DNA from 4 places in the Pandoraea sp. CB10b_02 genome. Region 2 is predicted to be linked to each of the others. Evidence: predicted binding sites of a transcription regulator. Region 2 holds the regulator's gene; each other region holds the start of a gene.

Region 1 (3,735 bases), on a different contig from region 2:
GAACGCCAGGAGGCGCGCTACGGCGGCAAGAGCGGCGGACGCTGCTGCTGACGCCCGCCGTGCGCGCTGCGTCGGCCATGAAGAACGCCCGGGGGCTTCCCCCGGGCGTTTTGCGTTTGGGGGCGCGGCCATCGCGCCCCGTGTGGGCACTCGCTCACATCACCTTCGCGCAACGCGCGTTGGCGGCGCTTTGGCGATAGGCGTCGAACACCTGGGCGACGACGCGCACCAGCAGGCGTCCGGCCGGCAGCACTCGCAAGCCCCGTGCGTCGAGACTCACGAGACCATCGGCGGCCAGATCGGCCAGCTCACCCAGTTCGTTGGCGAAGTAGGCGACGAAGTCGATGCCGTGCATCTGCTCGACGGCCGTGAAGTCGAGCGCCATATGGCACATCAGACGCGAAATGACGTCGCGCCGCAGCCGGTCGTCGTCGGTGAGCCGAACGCCGCGCGCGATCGCCAGGCCGCCGGCGTCGATCGCGTCGTAGTACGCCTTCAGGGTCTTGGCGTTTTGCGCGTAGCTGTCGCCGACCCGTCCGATGGAGGACATGCCCACGCCGATGAGGTCGCAGTCCGCGCGCGTGCTGTAGCCCTGGAAGTTGCGCTGCAGCGTGCCGGCCGTCTGGGCGCGGGCGAGTTCGTCGTCGGGACGCGCGAAGTGGTCCATGCCGATGTAGACGTAGCCGGCAGCGCTCAGCCGCGCGATGATCGTTTGCAGCAGCTCGAGCTTGCGCGCACCGTCGGGCAGGGCGTCGGGCAGGCAGCGCTGCATCTTGAATTGCTGTGGCAGATGCGCGTAGCTGAACACCGACAGGCGGTCGGGCGCCATCTCGATCACGGCGTCGAGCGTGCGGGAGAAGGACTCGGGCGTCTGGTAGGGCAGCCCGTAGATCAGATCGAAGTTGACCGAGCGAAAGCCGCTGCTTCGCGCGGCTTGCAGCGTGGCTTCGACGAGTGCGCGCGGCTGAATGCGATGAATGGCCGCCTGCACGCGGGGGTCGAAGTCCTGCACGCCTATCGACAACCGGTTGAAGCCGAGCGCGCGCAACGCCCGGATCGACGCCGGACCGGCGCTGCGCGGGTCGATTTCGATGGCGTATTCGGCGCTGTCGTCGCTTGCCATCACGAACTGGCGGGCGATGGCGTCGACGAGCGACGCAATCTGTTCCAGCGAGAGAAACGTGGGCGTGCCGCCGCCCCAGTGCATCTGCGCGAGCGCGCGACCCGCGCCGAGCAACGACGCCTGACGTGCGATCTCGGCGTGAAGCCGCTCGACATACGCCTGCGCGTGCGCGCGATTGCCGGTGACGATCTTGGTGCATGCGCAGTAGAAGCACACGGTGTCGCAGAACGGCACGTGGACATAGAGCGACAGCGGCTTGCCGGTGCGTTTGGACTGCGCGGCCGCGCGGGCATAGTCTTCGACGCTGAAATCGTCGCGGAACTGCAGCGCCGTGGGGTAGGACGTGTAGCGCGGGCCGCCTACGTCGTAGCGGCGCAGCAGCCGTGCATCGAAGTGCAGGGGGGCGCATGGCGCAGCCCCGTGCGAATGAGCGGTCGAATGGGCAGTCGAATGGACGGTTTGCGCCGCCGCGGCGCGGGCGCCGCGCGGCGGCATCAACGGCAGGGGATTCATGACGATGCCGGCCCAAGGCCGGTGACGAAGGTGACATGGCACTGTAGCGTCGCGATGAACGCGCCGCCCTGACCTGCGTCAAACATCCGCCGCCGGGACCCGGACGCGCGCGAATGGCGACCGGGTCGGGCCGGTCTGCGTGACATTGCGCACCGCGCCGGCATGCAGATATCGCCGTGCGCCGGCCGCGCGGCGCTCATGCGCCGAAAGCCTTGCCACGTCAGGCAAATTTTGGCCGTGTACGGTAAGCTAACGCCTTATCGAAGTCTCCGCCGCGTCGACAGCCCTGGCGGCACGCGCGGCGCGCCCCCGAACGGTTCGGGGCGGCGGTCCGTCCGATGCCTGCGGGAACCCGCAGAACCGGGGAATCCCCGGCCCGCCCCAGCTGGTCTTTGCCGGAACGACGCGGCACATCACGATTGGAAACAACATGGACCGTCTGCAATCGATGCGCGTTTTCGTCAAGGTGGCCGATAACGGGAGCTTTGCCCGTACCGCTGCCCAGATGGATCTGTCGGCCGCTGTGGTCACGCGGCACGTCGCGGAACTGGAATCGCACCTCGGTGTTCGTCTGCTCAACCGCACCACGCGCAGCCTCTCGCTCACCGGCGCGGGGCAGGTGTATCTCGAGCGCTGCCGTCAGATCATCGATGAAGTGGACGAGGCCGACGCGCTGATCTCCAGCGCCTCGCGCGACCCGAAGGGCACGCTCAAGGTGGTGGCGCCGGTGTCGTTCGGTTTGCGCAACCTCGCGCCGCTCGTCAAGAAATACCAGGAGATGCACCCGAAGGTGGTGGTCGACCTCACGCTGACCGATCGCGCGATCGATCTGGTGGAAGAGGGCTACGACTGCGGCATTCTCCTCACGCGCATGATCAACAGCGAAAGCCTGATTTCGCGCGTGCTCGCCGAGACGCGCGTGATGTTGTGCGCTTCGCCGGCCTATATCGCCGAGCATGGCGAGCCCGTCACGCCGCAAGAGCTGGGTGAGCATGGCGTGCTTGGCCTGCCGAACGATTTCTGGAGCGACGAGCGCGTATTCTCGGGTCCGGACGGCGAAGTGCGCGTGCGGGTCCAGAACAAGTTCATCTGCAACAACACCGCGCTGCTGCGTCAGTCGGTGCTGCTCGGGCACGGGATTGCGTTTTTGCCGTCGTACCTCGTGGGCAACGACGTGCGCGACGGCGATCTCGTTGCGCTGCTGCGCAACTTCACGCAAACGCCGGTCGACGTCTCGCTCGTCTACCCGAGCCGCAAGTATCTATCGGCGAAAACGCGCGGTTTCATCGATCTGACCGTCGAATATTTCCGCCAGAACGAAGGGATTTCCGCCGCCGAGCGCTGGGTGCCGCCCAAGCTGCCGTCGCCGACGACCCCCAATACGGAAATCCCGGTGTGAGGCCGCGCCAAGGGTGAGGCGCGGCCCGGACCCGTCGCGTCCGGCGAGCGTCCGACCTTGCAACCGGACAACAAAACGGCCACTGCCCATAAGGGAGTGGCCGTTTTTCATTGCCCCGCGCGACGGGGCGGGCTCATACGGTCAAGCGCGCTCAGAACGGCGCGTCGTCGTCGTCGAACGAGGCGTCGCCGGACGGTGCCGGCTTGCTGCTCGTCGTCTTGGACTTCGCCGTCGTCTTGCGTGCTGCCGCCTTCTTGGCGGGCGCCTTCGTGGCAGCGCTCTTCGCCGGCGCCGTCTTGCGCGCCGGCGTGGCCTTCTCGTCACCGTCGCCATCGGCTGCCTTCGCGGCGGTCTTCTTCGGCGCCTTTGCCTCGAACTCGAAGCCGATGGTGCCGTCCTTCTGCTTGGCCAGATAGGCCTTGAACGTGCGGCCCGTGCGCGATGACTTGAAGTTCGTCAGCAGGTCGGTCTTCCCTTCGGTAAGCAATTTGTGAATCTGCTCGCGCGAAATTTCCTGCTGCAGGATCACCTTGCCCGAAGTGAAGTCGCATGTCTTCGGGTTGGCCACGGCGTTCTCGCACACGTAACGCATGCCGTGCTCGAACACGCGGCCGCCGCACTTCGGACACTTGCCGACCGGCTCCTGCCCCGTGAAGTCCGGCGCTTCGCCGTCTTCGTCGCCGCTGTCCTGGCCGAAGTC
Region 2 (3,735 bases):
CGCCGCCCTCGCCTTCCGGCGCGCGCATTTCGGCACCGGCATCGCGTGCGTGCAGGTCCTGGGATTCTTCGTTTTGTTTCAACACAACCTCATTGGAAAACGGGATCGTTGCGAGCAGGCGGTAAGTCGCTGCCCTGATCCGTGTTCGCACCATGAATGCGCGGCAAATGCTTGCCGCGACTTCGTTCTTATCGCAAACGGCCTCGAGCGTGCGCACGGCGCAAGTGCGCCGGCGCCTCAGGTGCCGGTGACGAGATTCTTGTCGTCCCCGCGGTTCTCGTCGTCATTCGTCGTGTCGGACATGGGCTGTCCGGCAGCGGCTTCATTCGCCGCCGAGTCGGCAGCGTGCGGGGACACCTCCTGCGTTGCCGACGTGACGGGATCCGCCGTCAGCGTCGTCACGTTCTGCGCATCTTGCGGCAGCTCGTCACCAGACGGCACCGCAGTTCCCGATTCTTCGGAAAATTCCTCATGCCCGGCGCCCGGCGCGACATCTTCTTGGCCGGCCTCGCCCTCGGCATCCCGAGACGGCTCATCGCTATGCACGGCTTGCGCATCGCGCTCGCCGTCCCTATCGATGTCCGTACCAGCGTGGCCGTTCGCAGCGCCGATCTGCTCACTGACGTGCGTCGCCGGCGCGAGTTCCGCATCGAACGCCGCAACGGCGGAATCTGCCTCGGCGCCCGGCCCATCCGACGCATCCGGCGTACCACCGACAGCCCGCGGGGTCTCGCCCTCGGCCAGCGCGGCGTCGAGCAAGGCCGCTTCGGTGAGCGCGTCGTCTGCCGGCGACGTCACCGGTGCGCGTTGATCTTCGGGCAAGCCCTGCGCGAGCGGCAGGTCGTCCGCGCGGGCCTCGGCCAGACGCGCGAGCGCGTCGGCATCGGCCACGGGGACGTCTTCGGACACTGCCCCATCGCCATCCTCGCCCTCGGCTCGCTCGCCGAACTCGATGTTCTGCTGCGCGAGCAGATCGATCTGCGCCTGTGCCGCGGGGTCTTCGAGCGGCGGCAGCGCGTCGAGCGCGCGCAGACCCAGATCGTCCAGGAAGGCCTTGGTCGTCGCATACAGGCCGGGACGCCCCGGCACGTCGCGATGACCGATCACCTCGATCCAGCCACGGTCTTCGAGCTGCTTGATGATCTGCGTGTTGACGGTCACCCCGCGAATCTCTTCGATGTCGCCGCGCGTGACCGGCTGACGGTACGCAATGATCGCCAGCGTCTCCATCACGGCGCGCGAATACTTCGGCGGCTTCTCCGGATTGAGGCGATCAAGGTATTCGCGCATGCGCGGACGGCTCTGGAAACGCCAGCCGGTGGCCAGCGCCACCAATTCCACACCTCGGCCATCCCATTGCACGCGGATTTCCTCGAGCAGCGCGCGCACCGTGTCACTGGACACGGCGTCATTGAAGAGCTTGCGCAGGTCACCGACCTTGAGCGGCTCCTGCGCGCAGATCAACGCGGTCTCGAGGACGATTTTCGCCTCTTGGGTATTCATGTGCGACTAAGCAAACCGGGGGCTTGGCAACCCGGAATCAGGAATAAATGGATGCTTGGAACACGGGAAACGGTCGCAACCGCTTCGCATAAGCGCGCGCCCGTTTGTGTTCGGTCGTAGTGACGGCGGCGCGACCAGGATGCTTCGAAACGACCTGCCGGGAAAACGCCCAGGCCGATAGTGCGGCGAGACGGACGTCCGGTATGTGCGCAATTATTACTGAAACGCCGACGCCCGTAAAGCGTCGTCGAAACCCGGGCCTCGCTCCCCCCCTTATCCCATCATCCCCTCCCCCCTTGCGCCACCGTGTCGCACAACCCGCGTCAAAGCGCGCCGGCACCGCACACCGCATCCGCCGCATCCGCCACCCGGCAAGGGCGTGCGCCGAGGCGGCCCGCGCCAGGCGCAGGCCCCGCGCGCCGTCCACGAATCGCGGGCGCACAGCCGTGCGCCCTGGCGTAGAGACGACGGGTGCACGCCTCATGGTAAACTTCTGAAATAACTTCAGGGGCCTCCATGACCACCGAAAACGGTCGCATTCCGATCGCTCAGCCCCGTTGTTCCACATGCTCGCTGGGGCAGTTCTGCCTGCCCGTCGGCATCCCGACGCCCGAGCTGGAACGACTGGATGCGCTCGTCAACGAACGCCGCCGCCTCAAGAAAGGCGAAGTGCTTTATCACGCCAACGATTCGCTCAATGCCGTCTACGGCATTCGCTTCGGCTCCCTCAAGAGCTGCGTTACCGCACCTGACGGCCGCGAGCAGGTCGTCGGCTTCCATCTGCAGGGCGAGCTCATCGGGCTGGACGCCGTTGCCGACAGCCACCATCCGAGCACGGCCATCGCGCTCGAGGACAGCGAACTGTGCATCGCCCGCTTCGGCGAGCTGGAGACGCTCTCGCGCCAGGTGCCGTCGCTGCAGCGCCAGTTGCATCGCCTGATGAGCCAGGAAATCCGCAACGAACACCAGCAACTGCTCGCGCTCGGCACCATGCGCGCCGAGGAGCGGCTGGCCGTGTTCCTGCTCAACCTGTCCGAGCGGCTGGCCGCGCGCGGCTACGCCGCCAACGAATTCGTGCTGCGCATGAGCCGCGAAGAAATCGGCAGCTTCCTCGGCCTCAAGCTCGAGACGGTCAGCCGTCTTTTCTCGCGCTTTGCGCAGAACGGCATGATCGAAATTCGCCAGCGCCACGTGAAGATCATCGACGCGGCCGCGCTGCGCGAGCTCGCCGGCGTACCGTGCTGACGGGCAACCGGGGGCGCCTTCGCCCCCCCTTCACCGCTCGTCCCATATCCCACACCCCTGCGCCGTCTTCCCCTTTTTCCCCATCCCCACGCCCTCCGGCATCGCCAGACAACGCTTCCCCGCGTTTCGGATAAGCTACCGGCCCGCCCGGGCGCCCGCCTTGCGCCAGATCAAGAGTCGCGCCGCGTCGCGACGGCGCTCGCCCGCGCGCGACGCGGCCGGAGCAACGTTCGACAAGCCCGGGCAAACGCTCCATAATCGGCGCGTTCGCCGGGTCGACCGACGCATGCCCCGCTCATCGTCTGCAACGTCGCTCGAACGCACTCCCCGGCGCGTCACACCGACGGAGGCCGCCGTTATGCCCGCAGCCATATACCTGAGTCCGGAAGACGCCGAGCACGCGTACTACGAAGCAGTGCGCGCCGGCGACACCGATGCGCTGATGGACGTCTGGTCGGAAGACGAGGAGATCGTCTGCATTCATCCCGCGGGGCCGCGCCACGTCGGTCCGGCGGCGGTGCGCGCCAGTTGGCGGCAAGTGCTGGCCAACGGCGGCCTGCAGGTCGCCGTCAGCCATCTGCAGGTAGCCCACAATCCGCTTTGCGCCGTGCACAACGTGCTCGAGCAGATCCTGGTCGAGTCCCATCCCGAGGCGCGCTACGCGTTCGTGCTCGCAACGAACGTCTATCTCAAGGAAGCGGACGGCTGGCGGCTCGTCCTGCACCACGCCAGTCCCGCCATCGGCCACGAAGACAGCAGCACGCAGGCCTCGCGCGCGCACCGGCTGCATTGAAAAGGCGCCGCCGGCGCCGCGCTCGGCGTGTGCGGCATCCCGTGCCCCGGCCCTCGCCGGCCAGTTCATGCGCCGGCCGCACCGTGCGCCGCACTGTGGCCACCGTCCCCGTTTTCGACATCCCAGTACGGGACCGGGCCGAACCGCGCCTGCAGGAATTCGATCAACGCGTGCGTCTTGGGCGGCACGAACGC
Region 3 (3,735 bases), on a different contig from region 2:
GTGACACCACTGTCACGGATCCGATACACGTCGACCGCTCGAATATCGGACAAGGCTCGTCGGCGCGAGGCTCGGCGCCGATGGCCCGCGAATTGCTTGGGCGTGGCGCGTGGCCGATGCGCCGCCACCGACACCACAATATCCGGAGACACGACATGCGATACGCCCCGCCCGGCACGCCCGGCGCCCTGCTGTGCCTGCAACCGCGTTATGAAAACTACATTGGCGGCAAGTTCGTCCCGCCGGTGGAAGGACGCTACTTCACCAACACGTCGCCGGTCACTGGCAGCGTGATCGGCGAATTCCCCCGCTCGAGCGGGGCCGACGTCGAGCTCGCGCTCGATGCCGCGCATGCGGCGGCGCCCGGGTGGGGCAAGACGTCCGTTCAGGCGCGCTCGCGCGTCTTGCTGCAGATCGCGGACAGGCTCGAAGAAAATCTGGAGCGTTTTGCCGTCGCCGAGACCTGGGACAACGGCAAGCCGGTGCGCGAAACGCTCGCTGCGGACATGCCGCTTGCCATCGATCATTTCCGCTACTTCGCCGGCTGCATCCGCGCACAGGAAGGCACGGCAGCCGAGATCGACGCGCACACGGCGGCCTATCACTTTCATGAACCGCTCGGCGTCGTCGGCCAGATCATCCCGTGGAACTTCCCGCTGCTGATGGCGGCGTGGAAGCTGGCCCCGGCGCTGGCGGCGGGCAACTGCGTCGTGCTCAAGCCGGCCGAACAAACGCCGCTCACGATCACGCTGTTCGCTGAACTGGTCGGCGATCTGCTGCCGTCGGGTGTGCTCAACATCGTCCAGGGCTACGGTCGGGAGGCCGGCGAAGCGCTTGCGACGAGCCGCCGCATCGCGAAGATCGCCTTCACGGGATCGACGCCCGTGGGGGGACAGATCCTGGCAAATGCTGCGGCCAACCTCATCCCCAGCACGGTGGAGCTCGGCGGCAAGTCGCCGAATCTCTTCTTCGACGACATCATGAAAGCCGAGCCGGAATTCATCGAGAAGGCCGCCGAAGGGCTCGTGCTGGGATTCCTGAATCAGGGGGAAGTGTGCACGTGCCCGTCGCGCGCCCTCGTGCAGGAATCGATCTACGAGCCCTTCATGGAAGTGGTGATGGCGCGCGTCGCGCGCATCAAGCGCGGCGACCCGCTCGACACGGAGACGGCGGTCGGTGCGCAGGCGTCGCAGCAGCAGTTCGACAAGATCCTCACGTACCTCGATCTCGCACGCAAGGAGGGCGCGCAGGTGCTCACCGGCGGCGGCATCGAGATGCTGGACGGTCCGCTCGCCTCGGGCTACTACATTCAGCCGACGCTGCTCAAGGGCGAAAACCGCATGCGGGTGTTCCAGGAAGAGATCTTCGGGCCGGTCGTTGGCGTAACGACGTTCCGCGACGAAGCCGAAGCGCTCGCCATTGCCAACGACACCGAGTTCGGCCTGGGCGCCGGCGTGTGGACGCGCGACATCAACCGCGCCTATCGCGTGGGTCGCGCCATCCAGGCCGGACGCGTGTGGACGAACTGCTATCACCTCTACCCGGCCCACGCGGCGTTCGGCGGCTACAAGAAGTCCGGCATCGGTCGCGAGACGCACAAGATGATGCTCGACCACTACCAGCAAACGAAGAACCTGCTGGTGAGCTACGGCACGCAGCCGCTCGGCTTCTTTTGAGTACCGCCTCTATTCGGCGTTGCGTTTGCAGCAGATCAAGGACGCATCGCGCCTGCGGTGCGATGCTGTCCTCAACATCCGCGAATGAATCCGACATCGTCCGGCGTTGGCGTCCGGCCCCGCATGGCCTGACACGCGCGACGGTACGCCGTTCACGGAATCGACAAGGAGCACGACCATGAGCACGACCTTCTTCATCCCCGCAGTCAACATGATGGGCATCGGCAGTCTCGACGAGGCGATTGCCGCGCTGCGTCAATACCCTTTTCGCCGCGCGTTGATCGTGACCGACGCGGGACTCGCCAAGGCCGGTGTTGCCGGGAAAGTGTCGAAGCTGCTGGCGCAGCAGGACATCCAGTCGGTGATTTTCGATGGCGCGAAGCCCAACCCCACGGTGGGCAACGTGGAAGCCGGCCTCGCACTGCTCCGGCAGCATCAGTGCGACTTCGTGATCTCGCTCGGCGGCGGCTCGCCGCACGACTGTGCGAAGGGCATTGCCTTGTGTGCGACCAACGGCGGGACGATTGCCGACTACGAGGGCGTCGATCGCTCGAAGAAGCCGCAGTTGCCGCTCGTCGCCATCAATACGACGGCCGGGACGGCAAGCGAGATGACGCGCTTTTGCATCATCACGGATGAAAAGCGCCACGTGAAAATGGCGATCGTCGATCGCAACGTGACGCCGCTGCTGTCGGTCAACGATCCCGCGTTGATGGCGGCCATGCCCCCAGGGCTGAGTGCGGCCACCGGCATGGACGCCCTCACGCACGCGACCGAAGCCTACGTCTCGACGGCCGCGACACCGATCACCGACGCCTGCGCACTGAAGGCCGTGACGCTGATCTCACAGAACCTGCGGCGCGCCGTATCGCACGGTGACGACATGACGGCGCGCGAGAACATGGCGTATGCGCAGTTCCTTGCGGGGATGGCATTCAACAATGCATCGCTCGGCTATGTTCATGCGATGGCGCATCAGCTCGGAGGCTTCTACGATCTGCCGCACGGAGTTTGCAACGCCGTGCTGCTGCCGCACGTGGAGGAGTTCAACGCGAGCGTGAGCGCCGGCCGCCTGAAGGACATCGCCCGGGCCATGGGCGAGAAGGTCGATGGTCTGAGCGACGAAGCGGGCGCCAAGGCCGCGATTGCCGCGATTCGCCGCCTGTCGAAGGACATCGGCATTCCGGCGGGTCTGACCGAGCTCGGCGCGAAGCAGGAAGACATTCCGACGCTGGCGGCCAACGCGATGCAGGACGCGTGCGGCTTCACGAACCCGCGGCGAGCCGAACAGGCCGAAATCGAGGAGATTTTCCGGCGGGCGTTCTGATCAAGGAGCCCCCCGCCTCTTCGCGTTCCATGCCCCCGAGTCACCGCCGTTTCCGTGACTCGTGTTGTGACACCTTGCGAGCGTATCCCATTGCCGTCGGATGCGTTTCGATACGTTTCGAGCGTAGACGCATTCGACGAATTATTCGGAAGTTACTGAAACTCAAGGCCCGGCGCTGCTGCGATGATGAAATTGGCCACGGGACCGGCCAATTCACACACTTCTACGGAGGTTCTCTATGAGCGCCAAAGACGGTACGAAGACAGGTGGGGACGGTAAATGGGGCGGACTCGACATTCCGAAATCGCTGGCGCGTGAAGGGCATGTCGTCTGGTTTTATGAGCACAACCGGTATCTGGGCTTGGAGTGGGACGAACTGGCGGGCGAAATCAAGAAGGCGCATGTCGCGAATCCCGAGAACGCCATTTACTTCGATACGTTCGCGCACGCGGTTGTCGCCTCGGACCGCCTGGTGAGCCCGAGTCTCGTTCTCTACTCGCCCGGCAAAGGGCTCCGTCCACAGGTGAAGGGCTGACGATAGCGGCAAGTTCATCGGGTTGACCGGGAAGGGTCACGCGAATCGCGTGGCCCTTTTTTCGTTCGGCTGCGTCGATACGCCGCGCGCGTTTTCTTTCGGCGTCGATACGTTTCGAGTGTCGACGCGTCGGAAAAATGGATTCAGACGTTGCTGAAACTCAAGGCACGGCACTGCTGCGATGATGAAATTGGCCA
Region 4 (3,735 bases), on a different contig from region 2:
GGCACGTTCTCCGTGTCCGAGCAGGCCGTGTCCGTCAGAATGGGGCAGGACAAGGTGCGCGATCACCTCGAGGCCGGCGCGCAAGTCATCGTCTCGGCCGACATGTCGTGCCTCATGCATCAAAAGGGCTGCGCCGCCCGCAACGCGATGCCGATGCGCTTCGTGCACATCGCGCAGGTGCTCAACGGCGCGCGCCTCGATGCGCCTCGGGCCCTGGCAGCGACGCACGCGACGAACGGAAATGCCGGGGTGCGCGCATGAACACGAGCAAGCGGGTCGATCATGCGAAACACGCCGAGGCATTTCTCGCCAAGACGGCGCACGTCGCGTTCCACGACAAGCGTCTGTGGGACCTGCGCATGAAGCGCGACGCGCAGGCCGCTTCCATCGACGAATGGGAGACGCTGCGCACGCTCGCCTCGCAGATCAAGGAACATACGCTCTCGCGGCTCGGCGACTATCTCGAGCAGTTCGCGACGCAAGCCGAAGCCAATGGCGTGAAGGTGCACTGGGCGCTCGATGCGGTATCCCACAACGCGATCGTGCACGGCATTCTCGCCGCCCACGGCGTGCGCACGCTCGTCAAGAGCAAGTCGATGCTCACCGACGAGTGCGAGTTGCGCGAATATCTCGAGCCGCGCGGCATCGAGGTCATGGAGACCGATCTCGGCGAACGCATCCAGCAGTTGGACAAGCAACCGCCCTCGCACGTGGTGGTGCCGGCGGTGCACAAGCTGCGCGGCGACGTCGCCCGGCTCTTCGGCCGCACGCTCGGCACCGACCCGACGAACGACGACGTGCATTATCTCGCCGAGAGCCAGCGGCGGACCACGCGCCCGGCGTTTCTCGAGGCCGGCGCCGGCATGACGGGCTGCAACTTCGCGGTGGCCGAGACAGGGACCGTCGTCGTCTGCACCAACGAAGGCAACGCCGATCTGTCCGCCAATGTGCCGCCGGTCCACATCGTCTCCATCGGCATCGAGAAGCTGATTCCCCGCATGGCCGATCTCGGCGTGTTCGTCCGGCTGCTCTCGCGCAGCGCGCTGGGCTCGCCGATCACACAGTACACGTCGCATTTCCGTGCGCCGCGGCCCGGGACCGAGATGCACTTCGTCATCGTCGACAATGGCCGCTCGGCGCGTCTGGCGATGGACGACTTCTGGTATTCGCTCAAGTGCATTCGCTGCGGCGCGTGCATGAACACCTGCCCCGTGTACCGGCGCAGCAGCGGCCTGTCGTATGGCAGCACGTATGCGGGCCCCATCGGGGCGATTCTCAATCCGGCCTCCGATCTGAAGCGTTACAGCGCGCTGCCGTTCGCCTCGACGATGAACGGCAGTTGCAGCAACGTCTGCCCGGTGCGCATCAACATCCACGAACAACTGTACAAATGGCGCCAGATCGTCGCCGAAGAAGGCGAGCTGCCGCGCGTCAAGCGACACCTGATCAAGCTCGCCGGCAAGCTGCTCGCCAGCCCGGCGCTGTATCGGGCATCGGTCAGGTCGATGAACGCCGCGCTGCACCGGCTGCCCAATCTCGTGCTCTACAACCCGCTCAACACGTGGGGCAAGGGCCGCGACTTGCCGGAGGCTCCCACGCAGACGTTCCGTGACTGGTACGACGCGAACCGTCGCGCCAGCGATACCGCGTCGGCAATCGACGACAACGAGGAGGCACGATGAGCACATCGCGCGAGGCATTCCTGGTGCGCGTGCGCGCCGCCCAGCGGGTGGCGTTGCGCGAGGACGATCATCCGGCGCCCGGCGCCCGCGATCCGTTTGCGCTGCCCCCGCTGCCCGTGTTCGACACGCCGGCCGGTGATCGCACCGAGCGCTTCGGCACGAATCTGACGACGATGGGCGGCGAGCTCGTGGCGCTTGGCGACGCCCGCGAGTTGTGCGAATGGCTCGCCGAGCGGTTCCCCGGGGTTAGGCCTGTGAGCGCCACGCCAGAAGCCGCAGTTGCCGAACGGCTCGACGTGCGGCGCGCACCGGCGTCGCTGCACGACGTCGACGTCGGCGTCGTGCGCGCCCGCTACGGCGTGGCGGAGACAGGCTCGGTGTGGCTCTCGGAGCGCGAGTATGGCGTGAACGCGCTCGGCTATCTCGTACAGCATCTTGTCGTGCTGCTCGATCCGCGCGACATCGTCGATGGCCTGCAAGACATCTACCGCAAACCCGACTTCGCGCAGGCGCGTTATGCGGTGCTCGTGACGGGGCCGTCTGCGACGGCCGACATCGAAGGCGTACTCATTCGGGGCGCGCAGGGCGTGCGGTCCTTGACGGTCGTGCTGCTGCCACGCGATTGATCCGCCCCGGCGCGCGCGACAGTTTGTCGCATCGCGCGCCGGGGGGCGTGCACGCTTGACGCGCGTCAAGTCGCGTGGCGGGTGCTGCTTCTACCATCGGCCGTGCTCACTCACGACTTTGGAAATCATCATGAAGCACACCCTCGGCGCCAAGGCCATCGCCGCCGCGCTCGTCGCAGGCGCCGCGCTTTTTTGCGCCGGCGCATCAGCCCAGTCCGCCGACACCCCCATCGAATCGCCGAAGACATTCGGCTTCATCAAGGACAGCTCGCAAGGCATCTACGCCGGTGACGTTCTCGCGCGCGTGCGCGCGATCGGCATCATGCCGGACTCGCACGCGAGCGGAAGCGTATTGCCGACGCTCGGCGTCACGGTGAACAACGCGATCGTGCCGGAGCTCGACTTCACGTACATGGTTCTCGACAACGTCGGCATCGAACTCATCCTCGGCATGTCACGGCATCAGCTCACCTCGAGTCTGGGTCACTTGGGCGGCGTGAACGTGCTGCCGCCGACGCTGCTGCTGCAATACCACTTCAATCACGCCGGCAGGGTGCGGCCGTATGTCGGCGCCGGCATCAACTACACGCGCTTCTGGAACAGCAATCTGAACGCGGGCGGCACGCCGATCTCCATCCGGAACCACAGCGTCGGTCCGGCCCTGCAGGCTGGCGTCGACATTCAGATGACCAAGACGGTGTTCTTCAACTTCGACATCAAGAAGATCTGGATGAAGACCGATACGTCGCTCGCGGGCGCGGATCTCGGCACGCTGCACATCGATCCGCTGATCGTCGGCGTCGGGCTCGGCATCAAGTTCTGAGCGGCGCTGCGCGATCAACGCACGCCTCGGCGGGTGCCGAGCGCCGGGTTCCGAAACGCTGGCAATCCGGTACGCCGGCGAGGGGAGCCGGGCGCCACGCAAGCCCGTCTGTGGCGTCCCCTTTTTTCCGGCGCGTGGGTCCCCTTGATGCCGTTGATGCCGTTGATGCCGTGGGGGCGGCGGGAGCAGCAGAGGCGCCTCGGGGCGTTTGCCTTGTCCTAAAACGCGATGCGGCATAAAGGGCGATGCGGCAAATTGTCGCGCAGCCCCTACATGAGAACGCAAGTCATTTACGCTGCGCGACGACAGCGCCTACAATGCCTGGTTCCCTGAATTTTTCACATTCGTACCCGGCCCAGGCATGCGCAAGCTCCGTCAGCATCGCGTCGCAATCGGGATCGCCTTGACGGCGATCCTGCTGGCAGCGCTCATGCCAGCGATTGCGCAATGGCGGGCCGCCATGCAGCGGGACCCGTTTGCGGTCTACTGCACGGTGCAAGGCGCGCAAGCCGCGTTGGGCGCGTCCACCGCGCCACGCGTCGATGCGCAGCGCGAGCCCGCGCACGACGGGCACTCGGGCCACGACGACGCGCAGGCGCCACCC

The links. Region 2 encodes FNR, which switches genes on or off when oxygen is low (the NO sensors DNR and NnrR bind a similar motif). Its sites were predicted from a motif close to TTGATNNNNATCAA; they were not measured.
Region 1: the regulator FNR is predicted to act here: its motif matches at 1,705-1,718, upstream of hemN (oxygen-independent coproporphyrinogen III oxidase).
Region 3: the regulator FNR is predicted to act here: its motif matches at 1,702-1,715, upstream of yiaY (L-threonine dehydrogenase).
Region 4: the regulator FNR is predicted to act here: its motif matches at 2,364-2,377, upstream of CDN36_RS17850 (OmpW/AlkL family protein).

Annotation. Positions count from the first base shown of each region.
Region 1 is NZ_NJGW02000006.1:149,970-153,704, reverse strand. It holds gene CDN36_RS08700 (YbdD/YjiX family protein) at 1-51, shown strand, start outside; gene hemN (oxygen-independent coproporphyrinogen III oxidase) at 155-1,636, opposite strand; gene CDN36_RS08690 (LysR family transcriptional regulator) at 2,067-3,035, shown strand; gene CDN36_RS08685 (DNA topoisomerase III) at 3,187-3,735, opposite strand, start outside.
Region 2 is NZ_NJGW02000009.1:151,543-155,277, forward strand. It holds gene CDN36_RS12035 (pseudouridine synthase) at 1-28, opposite strand, end outside; gene scpB (SMC-Scp complex subunit ScpB) at 238-1,503, opposite strand; gene fnr (fumarate/nitrate reduction transcriptional regulator Fnr) at 2,020-2,748, shown strand; gene CDN36_RS12050 (YybH family protein) at 3,107-3,541, shown strand; gene CDN36_RS12055 (LysR family transcriptional regulator) at 3,607-3,735, opposite strand, start outside.
Region 3 is NZ_NJGW02000020.1:3,760-7,494, reverse strand. It holds gene exaC (acetaldehyde dehydrogenase ExaC) at 156-1,676, shown strand; gene yiaY (L-threonine dehydrogenase) at 1,855-3,003, shown strand; gene CDN36_RS17955 (hypothetical protein) at 3,242-3,538, shown strand.
Region 4 is NZ_NJGW02000019.1:58,964-62,698, forward strand. It holds gene CDN36_RS17835 ((Fe-S)-binding protein) at 1-261, shown strand, start outside; gene CDN36_RS17840 (lactate utilization protein B) at 258-1,682, shown strand; gene CDN36_RS17845 (LutC/YkgG family protein) at 1,679-2,308, shown strand; gene CDN36_RS17850 (OmpW/AlkL family protein) at 2,439-3,131, shown strand; gene CDN36_RS17855 (DUF2946 family protein) at 3,493-3,735, shown strand, end outside.